One region of the Massilia sp. UBA6681 genome, then DNA from elsewhere that is predicted to be linked to it. Evidence: riboswitches for the same ligand, from Rfam matches in the RefSeq annotation. Region 1 holds a riboswitch; the other holds the start of a gene.

Region 1 (7,709 bases):
ACTTTGTCGCGGGCCTGCAGCCGGCGCTGCGGCCACTGCTGGCGCGGCACCACTTCGCGGTTGACCGCCACCGCCACCGCCTGCTCGGCCAGGCCCAGCTGGCCGGCCAGGTCCAGCAGCGACACGCCGGCCGGCACCTGGTACAGGGCGCCGTTCAGTTCGATCTCCGTCATCAGACCTCCCGGTACAGCTTGGCGCCGCCGCGCACGAACTCGATCGCCTTCTCTTCCATGCCTTTCGCCAGCGCGGCTCCTTCGGCCACCCCGCTGGCGGCGGCATACTCGCGCACCTCCTGCGTGATCTTCATCGAACAGAAATGCGGGCCGCACATCGAGCAGAAGTGCGCCACCTTGCTGGACTCCTTGGGCAGGGTCTCGTCGTGGAAGGCGCGCGCCTTGTCCGGGTCGAGGCCGAGGTTGAACTGGTCTGCCCAGCGGAATTCGAAGCGCGCTTTCGACAGGGCGTTGTCGCGCAGCTGGGCGCCAGGGTGGCCCTTGGCCAGGTCGGCCGCGTGGGCCGCGATCTTGTAGGTGATGATGCCGTCCTTGACATCGTTCTTGTCGGGCAGGCCCAGGTGCTCCTTGGGCGTGACGTAGCACAGCATGGCGGTGCCGTACCAGCCGATGGTAGCGGCGCCGATGCCCGAGGTGATGTGGTCGTAGCCGGGCGCGATGTCGGTAGTGAGCGGCCCCAGGGTGTAGAACGGCGCCTCGCTGCACTGCTCCAGCTGCAGGTCCATGTTCTCCTTGATCAGGTGCAGCGGCACGTGGCCGGGGCCCTCGATCATGGTCTGGACGTCGTGTTTCCAGGCGATCTGCGTGAGCTCGCCCAGGGTCTTCAGCTCGGCCAATTGGGCTTCGTCGTTGGCGTCGTAGATCGAGCCGGGGCGCAGGCCGTCGCCCAGGCTGAAGGACACGTCGTAGGCCTTCATGATCTCGCAGATCTCCTCGAAATGCGTGTACAGGAAGGATTCCCGATGATGCGCCAGGCACCACTTGGCCATGATGGAACCGCCGCGCGAGACGATGCCGGTCAGGCGCTTGGCCGTCATCGGCACATAGGCCAGGCGCACGCCGGCGTGGATGGTGAAGTAGTCGACGCCCTGCTCCGCCTGCTCGATCAGCGTATCGCGGTAGATCTCCCAGGTGAGTTCCTCGGCCTTGCCGCCGACCTTTTCCAGCGCCTGGTAGATCGGCACCGTTCCGATCGGCACTGGCGAATTCCTGATGATCCATTCGCGCGTCTCGTGGATGTGCTTGCCGGTCGACAGGTCCATCACGTTGTCGGCGCCCCAGCGGATCGCCCAGGTCATCTTTTCCACTTCCTCGCCGATCGAGGACGTCACCGCCGAGTTGCCGATGTTGGCGTTGATCTTCACCAGGAAGTTGCGGCCGATGATCATCGGCTCGATTTCCGGGTGGTTGATGTTGGCCGGGATGATGGCGCGGCCGCGCGCCACTTCGTCGCGCACGAACTCGGGCGTGATCTCGGCGGGGATGCTGGCGCCGAAGGACTGCCCCGGATGCTGGCGCGACAGCAGGCTGGCCACGCGCGCGCCCATGGGGCCGGAATCGACCAGCGAAGCCAGGTATTCCTTGCGGCGCAGGTTCTCGCGCAGGGCGACGAATTCCATCTCGGGGGTCACGATCCCCTGGCGCGCATAGTGCATCTGGGTGACGTTGCGCCCGCTGCGGGCGCGGCGCGGGGTGCGCTGCAGCTCGAAGCGCAGGGCAGTGAGCGCCGGGTCAAGCAGGCGCGCCTTGCCGTAGTCGGAAGTGGGGCCCGCCAACTCCTCGGTATCGCCCCTTTCGAGGATCCACGGCGTGCGCGGCGTACCCAGGCCGCGGCGGATGTCGATGCTGGCCGCCGGATCGGTGTAGGGTCCGGAAGTGTCGTAGACGAACAGCGGCGGATTCTCCTCGCCGCCGAAACTGTCGGGTGTCGGCGACTGCGAGATGGCGCGCATTGGTACGCGGATGTCGGGCCGGCTGCCGTCGATGTAGACCTTGCGCGAGTTGGGGAAGGGTTCGATGGCTGCCTGGTCGACCGTGGCGGTCGCGGCGTCGAATTTGAGCGGTGCGTTCATGTGGCTCCTTTGCGGAGCCAGCAAAGGAGTGTGCCAGGATCGGCCAGGCAGGCGCGTGCGCGCCCTGGGCCGTGTTCTGACTGCTTCCCTTCGCTGGCATTATCCAGATCAGGTTCGGAGGGTATTTCTCACCCGCGTGTCGCGTTTGCGACAGCAGGACCCCTAGCGTGTGCCGCGCCCGGCTTTCCGGAACGCAGCGGGGCGGATTATAGCCGCATCTACTCTATAATGGTTCTTTTCGCACAATTTTTTAGTTGACCACATCATGGAACTTGCCAAGTCTTTCGAGCCCGCAGACATTGAACAATACTGGCGCACCGAGTGGGAACAGCGCGGTTACTTCACCGCCACCATGGAAGACGGCAAGCCGTCGTTCAGCATCCAGCTGCCGCCGCCGAACGTCACGGGCACCCTGCACATGGGCCATGCCTTCAACCAGACCGTGATGGACGGCCTGACCCGCTACTACCGCATGCGCGGCTACAACACCGCCTGGATCCCGGGCACCGACCACGCCGGCATCGCCACCCAGATCGTGGTGGAGCGCCAGCTCGACGCGCAGAAGATCTCGCGCCACGACCTCGGACGCGAAGCCTTCGTCGAGAAGGTCTGGGAATGGAAGGAAAAGTCGGGCAACACCATCACCGGCCAGATGCGCCGCATGGGCACCTCGCCGGACTGGAAGCGCGAATACTTCACGATGGACGAAAGCCGCAGCAAAACCGTGGCGGAAGTCTTCGTGCGCCTGTACGAACAGGGCCTGATCTACCGCGGCAAGCGCCTGGTCAACTGGGACCCGGTGCTGGGTACCGCCGTGTCGGATCTGGAAGTCGATTCGCAGGAAGAAGACGGCTCGATGTGGTACATCAAGTACCCGCTGGCCGACGGCTCGGGCCACCTCACGGTCGCCACCACCCGTCCGGAAACCCTGCTGGGCGACGTCGCCGTGGCGGTGGACCCGACCGACGAGCGCTATACGAGCCTGGTCGGCAAGCTGCTGAACCTGCCCCTGACCGGCCGCCAGATTCCGGTGATCGCGGATAGCTACGTCGACAAGGAATTCGGCACCGGCTGCGTCAAGATCACCCCGGCCCACGACTTCAACGACTACGCGGTCGGCCAGCGCGCCAATCTCGCGCCGATCAACATCTTCACCCTGGACGCCAGGATCAACGAGAACGGCCCGAGCCAGTACCAGGGCCTGGACCGCTTCGCCGCGCGCAAGCAGATCGTCGCCGACCTGGAAGCGCAAGGCCTGCTGGCCGAAGTCAAGCCGCACAAGCTGATGGTGCCGCGCGGCGACCGCACCGGCGTCGTCATCGAGCCGATGCTGACCGACCAGTGGTTCGTCGCCATGAGCAAGCCGGCGCCGGAAGGCACCTTCAACCCGGGCAAGTCGATCACCGACGTGGCGCTGGAAAAGGTGGCCAACGGCGAGATCAAGTTCGTGCCCGAGAACTGGACCACCACCTATAACCAGTGGCTGGGCAACATCCAGGACTGGTGCATCTCGCGCCAGCTGTGGTGGGGCCACCGCATCCCGGCCTGGTACGGCGAGAACGGCGAGATCGTGGTCGCCCGCACCGAGGAAGAAGCGCAAGCCAAGGCCGCGGCCCAGGGCGTCGTTGGGGCGCTGCGCCGCGACGACGACGTGCTGGATACCTGGTTCTCCTCGGCCCTGGTGCCCTTCTCGACCATGGGCTGGCCGGAAGAAACCCGGGACATGAAGCACTTCCTGCCCTCGTCGGTGCTGGTGACCGGCTTCGACATCATCTTCTTCTGGGTTGCCCGCATGGTGATGATGACGACTCACTTCACCGGCAAGGTGCCGTTCGAGACCGTGTACGTGCACGGCCTGGTGCGCGACAGCCAGGGCCAGAAGATGTCCAAGTCGAAGGGCAACACGCTCGACCCGATCGACCTGATCGACGGCATCGACGTCGAGTCGCTGGTGGCCAAGCGCACCACCGGCCTGATGGACCCGCGCGCCGCCGAGAAGATCGCCAAGGCCACCCGCAAGGAATTCCCGGAAGGGATCCCGGCCTTCGGCACCGACGCCGTGCGCTTCACCATGGCGAGCTACGCTTCGCTGGGCCGCAACATCAACTTCGACCTCGGCCGCTGCGAGGGCTACCGCAACTTCTGCAACAAGCTGTGGAACGCCACCCGCTTCGTGATGATGAACACGGAAGGCAAGGACTGCGGACAGCCGAATCCGGAAGACCTGTCGCAGGCCGACCGCTGGATCGTCTCGCTGCTGAACCGCGTCGAACTCGATATCGCCAAGGGCTTTGCCGACTACCGCTTCGACAACATCGCCAGCAGCATCTACAACTTCGTCTGGTACGAATACTGCGACTGGTACCTGGAACTGGCCAAGGTCTCGGTCCAGCAGGGCACGGAAGCGCAGCAGCGCGCCACCCGCCACACCCTGCTGCGCGTGCTGGAAGTGGTGCTGCGCCTGGCGCACCCGATCATCCCGTTCGTGACCGAAGCCCTGTGGCAGGCGATCGCGCCGCTGGCCGGCAAGACCGGCGATTCGATCATGCTGCAGCCCTATCCGCTGGCCGATACCTCGTTCGTGAGCGAAGAGGCGGAAGCCTGGATGGAACAGCTCAAGGCGCTGATCGACGCCACCCGTAACCTGCGCGGCGAGATGTCGCTGTCGCCGTCGGTGCGCGTGCCGCTGATCGTCGAGCCGGGCAACGAGGAAGACCGCGCCCGCATGGCGGTGTTCGCCCCCTACATCCAGGCACTGGGCAAGCTGCAGGAGGTGCAGGTGGTCGACGCGCTGCCGGAATCGCCGGCCGCCGTGTCGATCGTCGGCACCACCAAGCTGATGCTGAAGGTCGAGATCGACGTCGCCGCCGAGCGCGAGCGCCTCTCCAAGGAGATCGCGCGCCTGCAGGGCGAGATCGCCAAGGCCAGCGGCAAGCTGGCCAACGAAAGCTTCGTGGCGCGCGCACCGGCCGCGGTGGTGGAGCAGGAGAAGGAACGCGTGGCGAACTTCTCGGCGACGCTGGCCAAGATGCAGGAGCAGCTGGCCAAGCTGCCGGCGGCCTGATTCGGCATCGCCAAACGAAAAACGCGGCTTCGGCCGCGTTTTTTGTTGGAAGCCATCCAATTCGAATACTTCCTCGGATTTCGATGACCCGGCCGTGAATACAGTTTGCTACACTGGTCCCGTCAGACAACAACAATGGAGACCCACAATGCGTAAACTGATGCAGGCAAGCCTGATTGCCCTGATCCTCGCCGCACCGGCTGCCATGGCCCAGAACACCTCGGCCGCAGGCACCTGGAAAACGATCGACGACGAAACCGGCAAGCCGAAGTCCCTCGTACGCATCACCGAAGAGAACGGCGTCCTGACCGGCAAGATCGAAAAACTGTTCCGCCCGGCCGACCAGGACCAGAACCCGAAATGCACCGCCTGCGAAGGCGCGCGCAAGGACCAGCCGATCATCGGCATGACCATCCTGTCCGGCCTGAAGAAGGACGGCAACGAGTACACCGGCGGCGAGATCCTCGATCCGTCCAAGGGCAAGACCTACAAGAGCAAGGCGGCCCTGAAGGACAACGGCAGCAAGCTGGAAGTGCGCGGCTACATCGGCGCGCCGATGTTCGGCCGTTCGCAGACCTGGGTCCGCGAGCAGTAATCCCCAGGCAGCGGCCCGTGCCCACAGGCGCCGGCCGCTCGCCCTGTATGATGGGCGCATGACCCAGTCCCAAGCCTATCTCTACCTCGCCTTCGCCATCGTCACGGAGGTCATCGGCACCACCGCGCTCAAGGCCTCCGACAGCTTTACCCGGCCGATCCCCAGCCTGGTCACGGTGGGCTGCTATGCCCTGTCCTTCTACCTGCTGACCTTCAGCCTGCGCGTGCTGCCTACGGGAATCGCCTATGCGATCTGGTCGGCGGTCGGCATCGTGCTGATCTCGCTGATCAGCTGGTTCGTCTACGGTCAGCGCCTCGACCTGCCCGCCATCGCCGGACTCGGACTGATCATCGCGGGGGTGGCCGTGATCAACCTGTTCTCGAAAAGCGTCAGTCACTGAACTTCATTCGCGCGCCGCAACAATTATAAATTCGATATCGTCTCGTATTGCTGAGTTGTTATTACAACGAATTTACGAGGAAAGTCGAATGATCTTCTTGCGTCTGGCCTGCCTGATGGCCGGGATCCTGGTGCTGGTGGCGCCTCCGGTGGTGTTGTTCCCGAACGGCGCTTCCGCGCCTGAAGTGTCGCGCTCCGCCGCCCTGCTGGCGGCCATGCTGCTGGCTGCGTCGGGCTTCTTCTTCATCGGCATGACCGGCCACCGCATCAAGCGCTCGCCCGCGCTGGGCCGGATGTCGGCCGCGGCGCTGCTGCTCACCTTCGTGGCAGGCAGCGCGATCCTGTGGGACAGCGCCGAACCGACCGCCATGTGGCTGAGCGGGGCGCTGCTCGGCTTCACCCTGATCGTGTCGCTCGCGCTGACCCTCCTGATGCTGCAGGGGCCGAGCGCGGGCCGCGTGCGCGCCCGCGAAGGCCGCCAGTCGCGCCTGTCCGTCGTGCACCACCTTTGAGAGCGGCTACAGCCAGCCGGCGTCGCGCGCCATGCGATAGGCGTCGACCCGGTTGGCGGCGCCCAGCTTGCTGATCGCTTCGGACAGGTAGTTGCGCACCGTCCCTTCGGATAGGTGCACCTGGCGCGCGATGTCGGAACTGGAGCGCCCTTCCCCGGCCAGGCGCAGCACCTGGCGTTCGCGCTCGGTGAGCGGATCGGCGCCGCCGCTCCAGCTTTCCAGCGCCAGCTCGGGCGCGATCGCGCGTCCGCCGCCGTGCACCGCGCGGATCGCCGCCGCCAGGGAATCCACCGACGCATCCTTCAGCAGGTAGCCGCGCACCCCCGCCTCCAGGGCGCGGCGCAGGTAGCCGCTGCGCCCGAATGTGGTCACCACGATCAGCTTCGGCGGCAAGCGGCGCTCCTTCAGCTCGGCCGCCAGTTCCAGCCCGGTCATCAGGGGCATCTCGATGTCGGTCAGGACGATGTCGGGCTGGAGCTGCTCGCACATGGCGAGGGCTTCCCTGCCGTTGGTGGCGGCGCCGACCACCTCGAAATCCGGCTCGAGCCTGAGCAGCGCAGCCATCGCGCCCAGGACCAGGGCCTGGTCTTCGGCCAGCAGGATGCGAATCATGAGGCTACTCCGACAGGGACGCGCAGCTCGAGTTCGAGACCGGCGCGGACGCGCAGCGCCAGCCTGCCGCCGAGCGACTGGGCGCGCTCGCGCATGCCGCACAAGCCGTTGCCGTGCCGGATGTCGGCCTCGCTGCGCGCCTTGCCGTCGTCCAGGATGCGCAGCACCGCCACGCCCTGTTCCAGGCCCAGGGACACGCTGCAGCGGCGCGCGCCGGCGTGGCGCACCACGTTGGTGACCGCCTCGCGCAGCGCCAGCGCCAGCACGTTCTCGGCGGCCGGCGCCAGTGCGAAGCGCTCCACGTTTTCCTCCAGCCGGACGTCGGCCGCCGCCAGGCTGGCCCGCGCGCTCGCCAGCGCATGGGCCAGGCCCTTTTCGCGATAGCCCGTCACCGCGGCGCGCACTTCGGCCAGGGCCTGGCGCGCGCTGGTTTCGATGTCG
Region 2 (7,709 bases), on a different contig from region 1:
CTGGCTGACCCCGGCCGTCTCCTTCGACGCCATGGACCTGGTCAAGATCAACTAAGCACACGCAAGCAGAGGCTCTCCCGCGCCACGGGAGAGCACTCCACCACAACACATTCCAGAAGAGACCATCGTGAAACTCAGCTCCCTTTGCCTGACCCTCGCCGCCGCATTCGCCATCGGCAGCACCAGCGCCCACGCCGGCGTCATCACCGTCGCCAGCCCCAACGTGCCGGTCGAGATCTGCGATACCTGCACGGTCAGCTCGACGCTGAACGTGGAGCACCATGGCCGCGTCCTGGACGTCGACGCACTGGTCAACATCACCCACGGCTGGGATGCCGACCTGGTGCTGAGCCTGAGCCATGACGGCGTGACCGTGCTGCTGTCGAACCGCCAGGGCGGCTCGGGCGGCGCCAACTATACCGATACCCTGTTCGACGACGGCGCCGCCATCAGCATCGCCGAAGGCTATGCCTATGCCCCTTACACCGGGTCGTTCCGGCCGGAGGAGGCATTGGCCGCCTTCATCGGCCACAACGTGTTCGGCGCCTGGACCCTGACGGTGGTGGACAGCGAAGCGGGCGACGCCGGCAGCATCGACGGCTGGGCACTCACTGCCGAGGTGCCGGAGCCCGGCTCGCTGGCCCTGTTCGCGGTGGCGGCGCTCGGCCTGGGCGGTGCGCGCCGCTGCAAGCTCAGGTAAAGCGGGTCGCGAAGCGGCTCTCGATCAGGCCGGCTTTGCCCGGCTGGGGGCAATCGTGTCCGGATCCGGACGGTGAGCCTTGCGCATTGGTCAGCGAGTGGCCATAATCGCCTGCTGACCTGACCTTGCGTCCCCCGCATCGAATGAACGAACCGCTCGCCTTTCTCGGTTTCAGCACCACGCCGCTGGAACTCATCTCCTTCCTGCTGGCGGTGACCACCGTGCTGCTGAACATCCGCCAGAAGCACTGGGCCTGGCTGTTCTCGATCGCATCCTCAGCGACCTTCGCCGTGGTTTTCTTCGAGGCCAGGCTGTATGGCGACATGGGCCTGCAGTTCGTGTTCATCGGCGCCTCGGTATGGGGCTGGTACCAGTGGCTGCACGGCGCCGGCGACCGGCCGCTGGTGGTCACGCGCCTGAAGAGCGCGGGCTGGGGCTGGTCCATCGCCGCCTGGGCCATCGGCTTCGTGCTGCTGTCCCAGTTCCTCGACCGTCTCACCGACACCGATGTGCCGCATGCGGACGGCTTCCTGACCGCCGGCAGCCTGGTGGGCCAACTCCTGCTGGGCCGCAAGAAGGTGGAGAACTGGCTGGTGTGGATCGTGGTGGACGTGCTCTACGTCGGCCTGTACATCTACAAGGACCTGCACCTGACCGCCATCCTGTATGGGGTGTTCGTGGTGCTGGCCTGGACCGGCTGGCGCGCTTGGTCGAACATCGCGCGGAGGGATGCGTGAAGCCCAAGCCGATGCGCATCGCCGTGCTCGGCGCCGAATCGTCCGGCAAATCGACCCTGTGCGACGCCCTGGCGCGGCGCTACGGCACCGTGTGGGTGCCGGAGTACCTGCGCGAATTCGTCGATACCCACGGCCGCGTGCCGGACGAAGAAGACCAGTACCCGATCGCGTGCACCCAGCGCGCGCGCGAGGACGAGGCGGCCGCGCGCGCCGCAGGCTTCCTGTTCTGCGACACGACGCCCCTGATGACGGCGCTGTACAGCCGCCAGTACTGGGGCCGCGTCGACCCGCAGCTGGCGCGCCTCGCCGGCAGCCACGACTACGCCTGGACCCTGGTGACGGCGCCCGACAGCCCCTGGGAGCCGGACGGGCTGCAGCGCGAATCGGAAGAGGTGCGCCAGACCGTGCACCTGATGCTGGTCGAGACGCTGCAGGCGCGTGCCATCCCCTACGTCCTGCTCGAAGGCAGCCTGGAGCAGCGCTTGCGCAAGGTGGAGGGTCTGCTGGGGCGTCCTGCTGACTCTTTGTCTCTTGATTGAGGTGGATTGAGGAGACAAGCGGTTACATTTGCCTTTTTGTTGCCGTATGGTATTAGAATGTTTTTCTCAGCTTTGACAACTACGGCGGTGCGCTGTGAAAAACTGGATAGGCCGCCTGCTCGGCGGCACCGAGAAGGAGACCGCTGCCTCAGCCGCCATTGACGCGGCCGCGGTGGCAAATGAGACCGATATGGCGGCCGATGTGGACGCTGCCTACTACCGTTGGCTGGCCGCCTCGAGCGGCACCAACGCCAGTCCGGAGATCGAACGGCAGATCCTCGACGAGCTGCGCGCCCTCACGGACGACCCCGAAAGCGCCTCCGGCCTGGTGCCGCGCGTGCCGGAACTCGTGACGCAGCTGTTGGGCGCCCTGTCGGACGAGAACATCTCCACTGCCGCGCTGTCGGCCGAGGTCGGGCGCGACCTGGTGCTGGTCGCCGAAGTGATCCGCGAGGCGAACAGCGCCTACTACCGGCCGGCCAAGCCGATCGAGACCCTCGACGGCGCGGTGACCATGCTCGGCCTGAACGGCCTGCGCATGCTGCTGGCGCGCATCGCGATGCGCCCGCTGATCCGCGTGAAGGTGCAGGGCGTCGCGCGCCAGGTGGCGCCGAACGTGTGGCGCCACTCCGAGCGCTGCGCCTTTGCCGCCAGCGTGATGGCGCCGGGCCTGTCGGCCGGCGTTTTCGAATCCTACCTGGCCGGCCTGATGCAGAACGTGGGCCTGCAGGTCGCGTTCCAGATCGCGGACCGGGTCTGCCAGGGCAAGGTGCCCGGTTCGGGGACCTTCGGGATCGAACTGTTCGAGGCCAGCCGCCAGCTGTCGGCCGTGATTGCCCGTCACTGGGACTTCCCGGCCGAGGTGGTCGAGGCGATCGCCTGGGCGGGTGACCCGGACGGGCCGCACCTGGCCCAGGCGCTGACCCAGGGCGACCGCATCGCCAAACTGCGCCTGCTGCTCGATGCAGAGGTGATCGAGCCGGACGACAGTTTCGTGACCGCCGGCCTGGATGGCTTCCAGCGGCGCTGCCTGGGCAAGCTGGCGGAGCTGGCGGATTGACGTAGTAGGGTGCACGGCTCTGCCGTGCGCGCGTTCAACGAGCAGGAGCAAACCACGGTGCGTCCACGCAGCCGTGGTTTGAACGCGCGGTCGGCAGAGCCGACCACCCTACGAAAGAGCCGATCAGAAGTCGAACTGCGCCGACACCCTGAAGGTGCGCGGCGCGCCCGGCAGCAGGTAGCCGCCCAGCGACTGCGTCACGTCGCGCCAGTAGAACTTGTCGAACACGTTGTCCACGCGGGCGCGCAGGATGGTGTTCATCCCACCCACGCGCAGCGCATACGAGGCCCCCAGCGCGGCCACGTGGTAGCCTGGCACGACGGCGCGGTTGGCCGGGTCGAAGGCCTTGCTTCCCGAGTACTGCCAGGTGGCGTCCACTTTCAGCCCGCGCAGCGCCGGCACCGCGTATTCCACCCAGGCGGTCGAGCGGAACTCCGGCACATTGGTCACGCGCTTGCCTTCGACATCGAGGTCGCCGGTGCCGGTCTGTTCGGCGTCGAGCGCCATCAGGGACAGGCTGTAGTTCAGGTCGGAATTCAGCTTGCCCTGGGCCGCCAGTTCGAGGCCGCGGTGGCGCTGCTGGCCGGCGCGCACGAAGAGGTTGGCGGCGTTGACGTACTCCAGGCCCTGGCGAATGTCGAAGGCGGCGGCCGACAGCATCACCGCATTGCCCACCACGCCCTTGACGCCCACTTCCACCTGCTTCGAGCGGCTCGGCGGCAGCACGCTGTTTTCGTTGGCGGTTCCCATTTCGGCGATGCCGCCATGCTGCAGGCCGTGGCTTAGCGAGCCGTAGACGCTCCAGTCGCGCGCCGGCTTGTAGACCAGGGCGACGCTCGGCAGCACGAAGGAATCGTCGGCATGCACCCAGCCCTGTTCGATCTCGGCCAGCTCGTCGCGCTTGAGCTTTACCCAGCGCAGGCCGGTGTGCAGCGTGATCTTGTCGGACAGCGCCGCCACGTCCTGCACGAACAGGGCGCTTTCGCGGTCGCTGCGGCGCTCCATCACCGGGCCGGTACGCGGATTGCCCGGGGCCGGATCGACGGCCTGGTTGTTCCAGATGTTGCTGTAGCCCGCGTAGTCGTAGACGTATTCGCCGAAGCTGTCGTGGCGCTCGGACAGGGCGGCGCCCACGGTCAGCTGGTGGCGCACGGCGCCCGTGGCGAAGCGGCCCTGCAGCATGGCCTGCAGGCCCCACGGTGTCCGGCGTTCGCCCACGCTCTGGTAGTCATACACGTCGTAGTCGCCGTTCGAGCAGTAGCCCGGATAGAAGCCGTCGCCCTCGTTGCTGCAGCCGTAGGGGAAGGCGGTGTAGTCGTCGCGCTTGAACCAATGCTTGTTGGCGTTGAACGTGGCGGTCCAGTCTGGGTTTAGGCGGTATTCGAAGCGCAGGCCCAGGTTGCTGCTGTCGGTCTCGACCGGCCTGGTCCAGGGCTGGTCGTTCAGCAGGGTCTTGGCCGATACGCCGGTCGGCAGGACTTCGTTGCGCAGCAGCTGGTAGCCAGGCGCCGTGATCTGCGCCTTGTGCTGGTGGTCGACGTCGAGCTGGAGCAGGGCGTCCGGGCTGATCTGCCAGTCGAAGGCGGCGGAGACGAACTGGCGCTCGCCGTCGGCGCCGCGCACGTAGGACTTCAGGTCATCAAACGCGGCATTGATGCGATAGCCGAAGCGGCGGTCCTCGAAGCGGCCGCCCAGGTCGATCGAGCCATGCAGGGTGCCGCGCTCGCTCGCTTCCACCAGGACGGATCGCAGCGGCGCATTGGTCGGGCGCTTGGTGACGAAGTTGACCATGCCGCCGGGCGCCGCGACGCCGGCCTGCAGGCCGGCCAGGCCGCGCAGCACTTCGATGCGTTCCTTGTTCTCCAGCGGGATCTGGGTGTCGGCGGAAATCGCGATGCCGTCCTTGCGGTAGCTGGTGGCGTTGTCGAGGGCGAAGCCGCGGATCGAGAACTGCTCGGCATAGCCGACCGCGTTGTAGGCGTCGCCGATCGAAGCGTCGTAGCGGGCGGCGTCGGTCACGTTGCGGATCGACAGGTCCAGCATCTGGGTGCGATTGATGGCGGTGATCGATGCCGGGGTGTCGAGCAGCGGCGCGTCGGAAAAACCGCCGATGCTGGCGCGGTCGCTGGCGACCCAGCGGCTGCCGGTGACGACCACCGAGGCCACGCCGTCAAGCTCTTGTGCGGATGCGTTGGTGGAGAAGGCCTGCAGGATGGCGCAGGCAATCAGGGAGTATTTCAGCTTGGATGTCATGGTTTGCTCGTCTTCGCGCGCCACATCAAGCATGGCGCGCTGCTTTCATTAAAAAAGCCGGAGCCAACGTGGGGGAAGGGCAAACAAGGATGGGAACTGCGTTGCGCTTTCCTTCGCTGGCATTATCCAGATCAGGTACGAAGGGTATCTCTCACCCGGCAACGCGCTGTTCGCGCATGCCAGGACCCCTAGCGAGGCGGCAGTGTAGCACGGACACGGGAGGCCGTGGTGAATGTGGCAAGACGGGCCGGAACTCAGGACGCCATGGCGTCTGTGGGGGCGGCCGCGGGTGCGCAGGGAAGGGTCACCACGAATGTGCTGCCCAGGCCCAGGCCCGGACTGTGCGCGCTGACGGTGCCGCCATGCAGTTCGACCAGGCTCTTGACGAGCGCCAGGCCGATGCCCAGGCCACCTTCGTTGCGGCCCGGCGTGCGCGTGACCTGGCTGAAGGAGTCGAACACCCGGCCGAGCATTCCGGCCTCGATGCCGACCCCGTTGTCGTGCACGCTGATCTCGGCGCGCTCGCGCCCGACGTACAGGGCCAGCCGAATCTCGCCGCCTTCGGGCGTGTACTTGGCGGCGTTGACCAGCAGGTTGGCGACGATCTGTACCAGGCGCTTGTGGTCGCCCAGCACGACCGGCCCCTGCGGCGGAAGGTCTGCATTCAGCCGGTGGCGGCGCTGCCTGAACAGCGGGCGGGTCTGGTCGAGGGCGTCGTTCAGGACCAGGCACAGGTCCACGGGCGCGCGTTCCGCCGCGATCAGGCCTTGCCGCACGCGCGACACGTCGAGCAGGTCCTCGACCAGGTGGGTCATCGTTTCCACCTGGCGCCCGATGATCTCGGCGGTGCGATGCTGCTGCGCGGCGTCGGCGCCGCCTGGCAGGCGCAGCAAGTCGGCCGCCGCCCGGATCGGGGCCAGCGGATTACGCAGCTCGTGCGCCAGCACCGCCATGAACCGGTCCTTGTGCGCGTCCGCTTCGCGCAACGAGGCCAGGGCCCGTTCCAGCGCCTGCTCGGCGCGCCGGCGGGCGGCATCGGCGCGGTTCAGGCGCAGCGCCGCGTGCCAGGTGCTCGCCACGATCAGGGCCACGATCCCCCAGACCAGCAGCGCGATGCCGGTTTCGGTGTCGATGGCATCGAAGTGCAGGGCGAGCCAGACCAGCGCGCCGAGCAGGACCGGCATGGCGATGGCCGACAGCAGCAGCCGGCGCGCCATCTGCGCCTCGGGGGTGTGGCCGGCGACCGCCGCCATCATTCCTGCGGAAGGGCGTGCGGCCAGGGCGCCCAGCGGCAGCAGGATCAGCACCAGGGCCGTCAGGATCGAGGTGCCGCTGCCGGGCAGCGGCTGGTACAGGAAGGTGTCGCGGAACATGTAGCTTGCCAGCGTGAGCGCGGCCAGGGAAAGCACCCCGAGCGCCAGCCATTGCGCGAGCTGGACATGGCGCGCACGGGGCAGGGCCAGGAGGCTGATGCCCATGCCGAAGAACATCGCCGCGGTCAGTGGCGACGACAAACGCCACCAGCCGGCATGGTCGGCAATGAAGGACGCTGCGAATGGCCAGTCCAGCCGCGCGCTGCCATGTGCCAGCAGGATCGCGGCCGCCATGGCGGTCACGAGCAGCGCCGGTGCCGGGCCGAAGCGGGTATCGGCGCCGCGCCCGTGCAAAGTGAGTGCGCCGCTGGCGAGCAGGGTCAGGGTGGCGGTCAGCGGGACCATAGCCGGCAAACCGGCGAAGACGGAAACGAGCGAATCGATGCCGGCCGCCCACCCCAGCAGGCAAATGGCGGCGATGAGTGCGCAGGCGCAGGCGACGGGGCGCGGCAAGGCGGGCACGGGGACGGCGGGCGACGCGCGGCTGCTGGATGTCGAATGGGCTCGAGAAGGCATGTCCCATCATCATAGTCGGAATGCCCGGGCCGGCGCGCCGGATTCCGGCCTTGCCGGCACGCCCCGGATGGGACAGACGGGATGACGGGCGGCCCGCAACGAGCCGCCCGGCCTCAGGCCTCGGCCGTGGCCGGCGCCGCGACCGCGCGCGCCTGGGCGCTGGCGGCCGGCACCATGTGGCGCAGCATGGTGGTGCGGGTGGAGTCGCCGATGGCGCGCCAGTATTCGCGGCGCTGGGCGGCGCGCTTGCGGTGCTTGGACGGCATGTCGGCCAGCGGCTTGAGGTAGAAGGGCAGGCGGATCAGGTAGCTGCGGCCCGGCATCTCGACTCCGCCGAGGATCTTCCAGAAACCGTCGTAGGCATTCTCGAAGTGCTTCAGGTCGGCCGGATCGTAGGCGATGTGCGAGGTGCACTTGATCGCCACCACCTGGTCGATGCCCAGGGCCTGCGCCACGCCCTGCATCGCGGCGAAGCAGAAGAAGCTCGGCGAGTTGTTGGGGAAGGCTTCTTCGAAAGCGTCGAAGGCGGCG

Evidence for each region. Region 1 has a riboswitch for thiamine pyrophosphate ahead of thiC (phosphomethylpyrimidine synthase ThiC). Riboswitches for the same ligand answer to the same signal wherever they lie in the genome.
Region 2: another riboswitch for thiamine pyrophosphate. It lies ahead of B2R83_RS23625 (TonB-dependent siderophore receptor); the one in region 1 lies ahead of thiC (phosphomethylpyrimidine synthase ThiC).

What each region holds. Positions count from the first base shown of each region.
Region 1 covers NZ_DKJX01000073.1:9,619-17,327, forward strand. The annotation lists gene thiS (sulfur carrier protein ThiS) at 1-173, opposite strand, end outside; gene thiC (phosphomethylpyrimidine synthase ThiC) at 173-2,086, opposite strand; TPP riboswitch at 2,155-2,260, opposite strand; gene B2R83_RS12435 (valine--tRNA ligase) at 2,352-5,150, shown strand; gene B2R83_RS12440 (DUF2147 domain-containing protein) at 5,299-5,745, shown strand; gene B2R83_RS12445 (SMR family transporter) at 5,804-6,145, shown strand; gene B2R83_RS12450 (hypothetical protein) at 6,234-6,656, shown strand; gene B2R83_RS12455 (response regulator transcription factor) at 6,663-7,268, opposite strand; gene B2R83_RS12460 (sensor histidine kinase) at 7,265-7,709, opposite strand, start outside.
Region 2 covers NZ_DKJX01000128.1:13,229-20,937, forward strand. The annotation lists gene B2R83_RS23600 (rhamnogalacturonan lyase B N-terminal domain-containing protein) at 1-55, shown strand, start outside; gene B2R83_RS23605 (proprotein convertase P-domain-containing protein) at 128-700, shown strand; gene pnuC (nicotinamide riboside transporter PnuC) at 844-1,437, shown strand; gene B2R83_RS23615 (ATP-binding protein) at 1,449-1,976, shown strand; gene B2R83_RS23620 (HDOD domain-containing protein) at 2,071-3,036, shown strand; gene B2R83_RS23625 (TonB-dependent siderophore receptor) at 3,160-5,289, opposite strand; TPP riboswitch at 5,381-5,489, opposite strand; gene B2R83_RS23630 (sensor histidine kinase) at 5,544-7,178, opposite strand; gene B2R83_RS23635 (DUF535 family protein) at 7,292-7,709, opposite strand, start outside.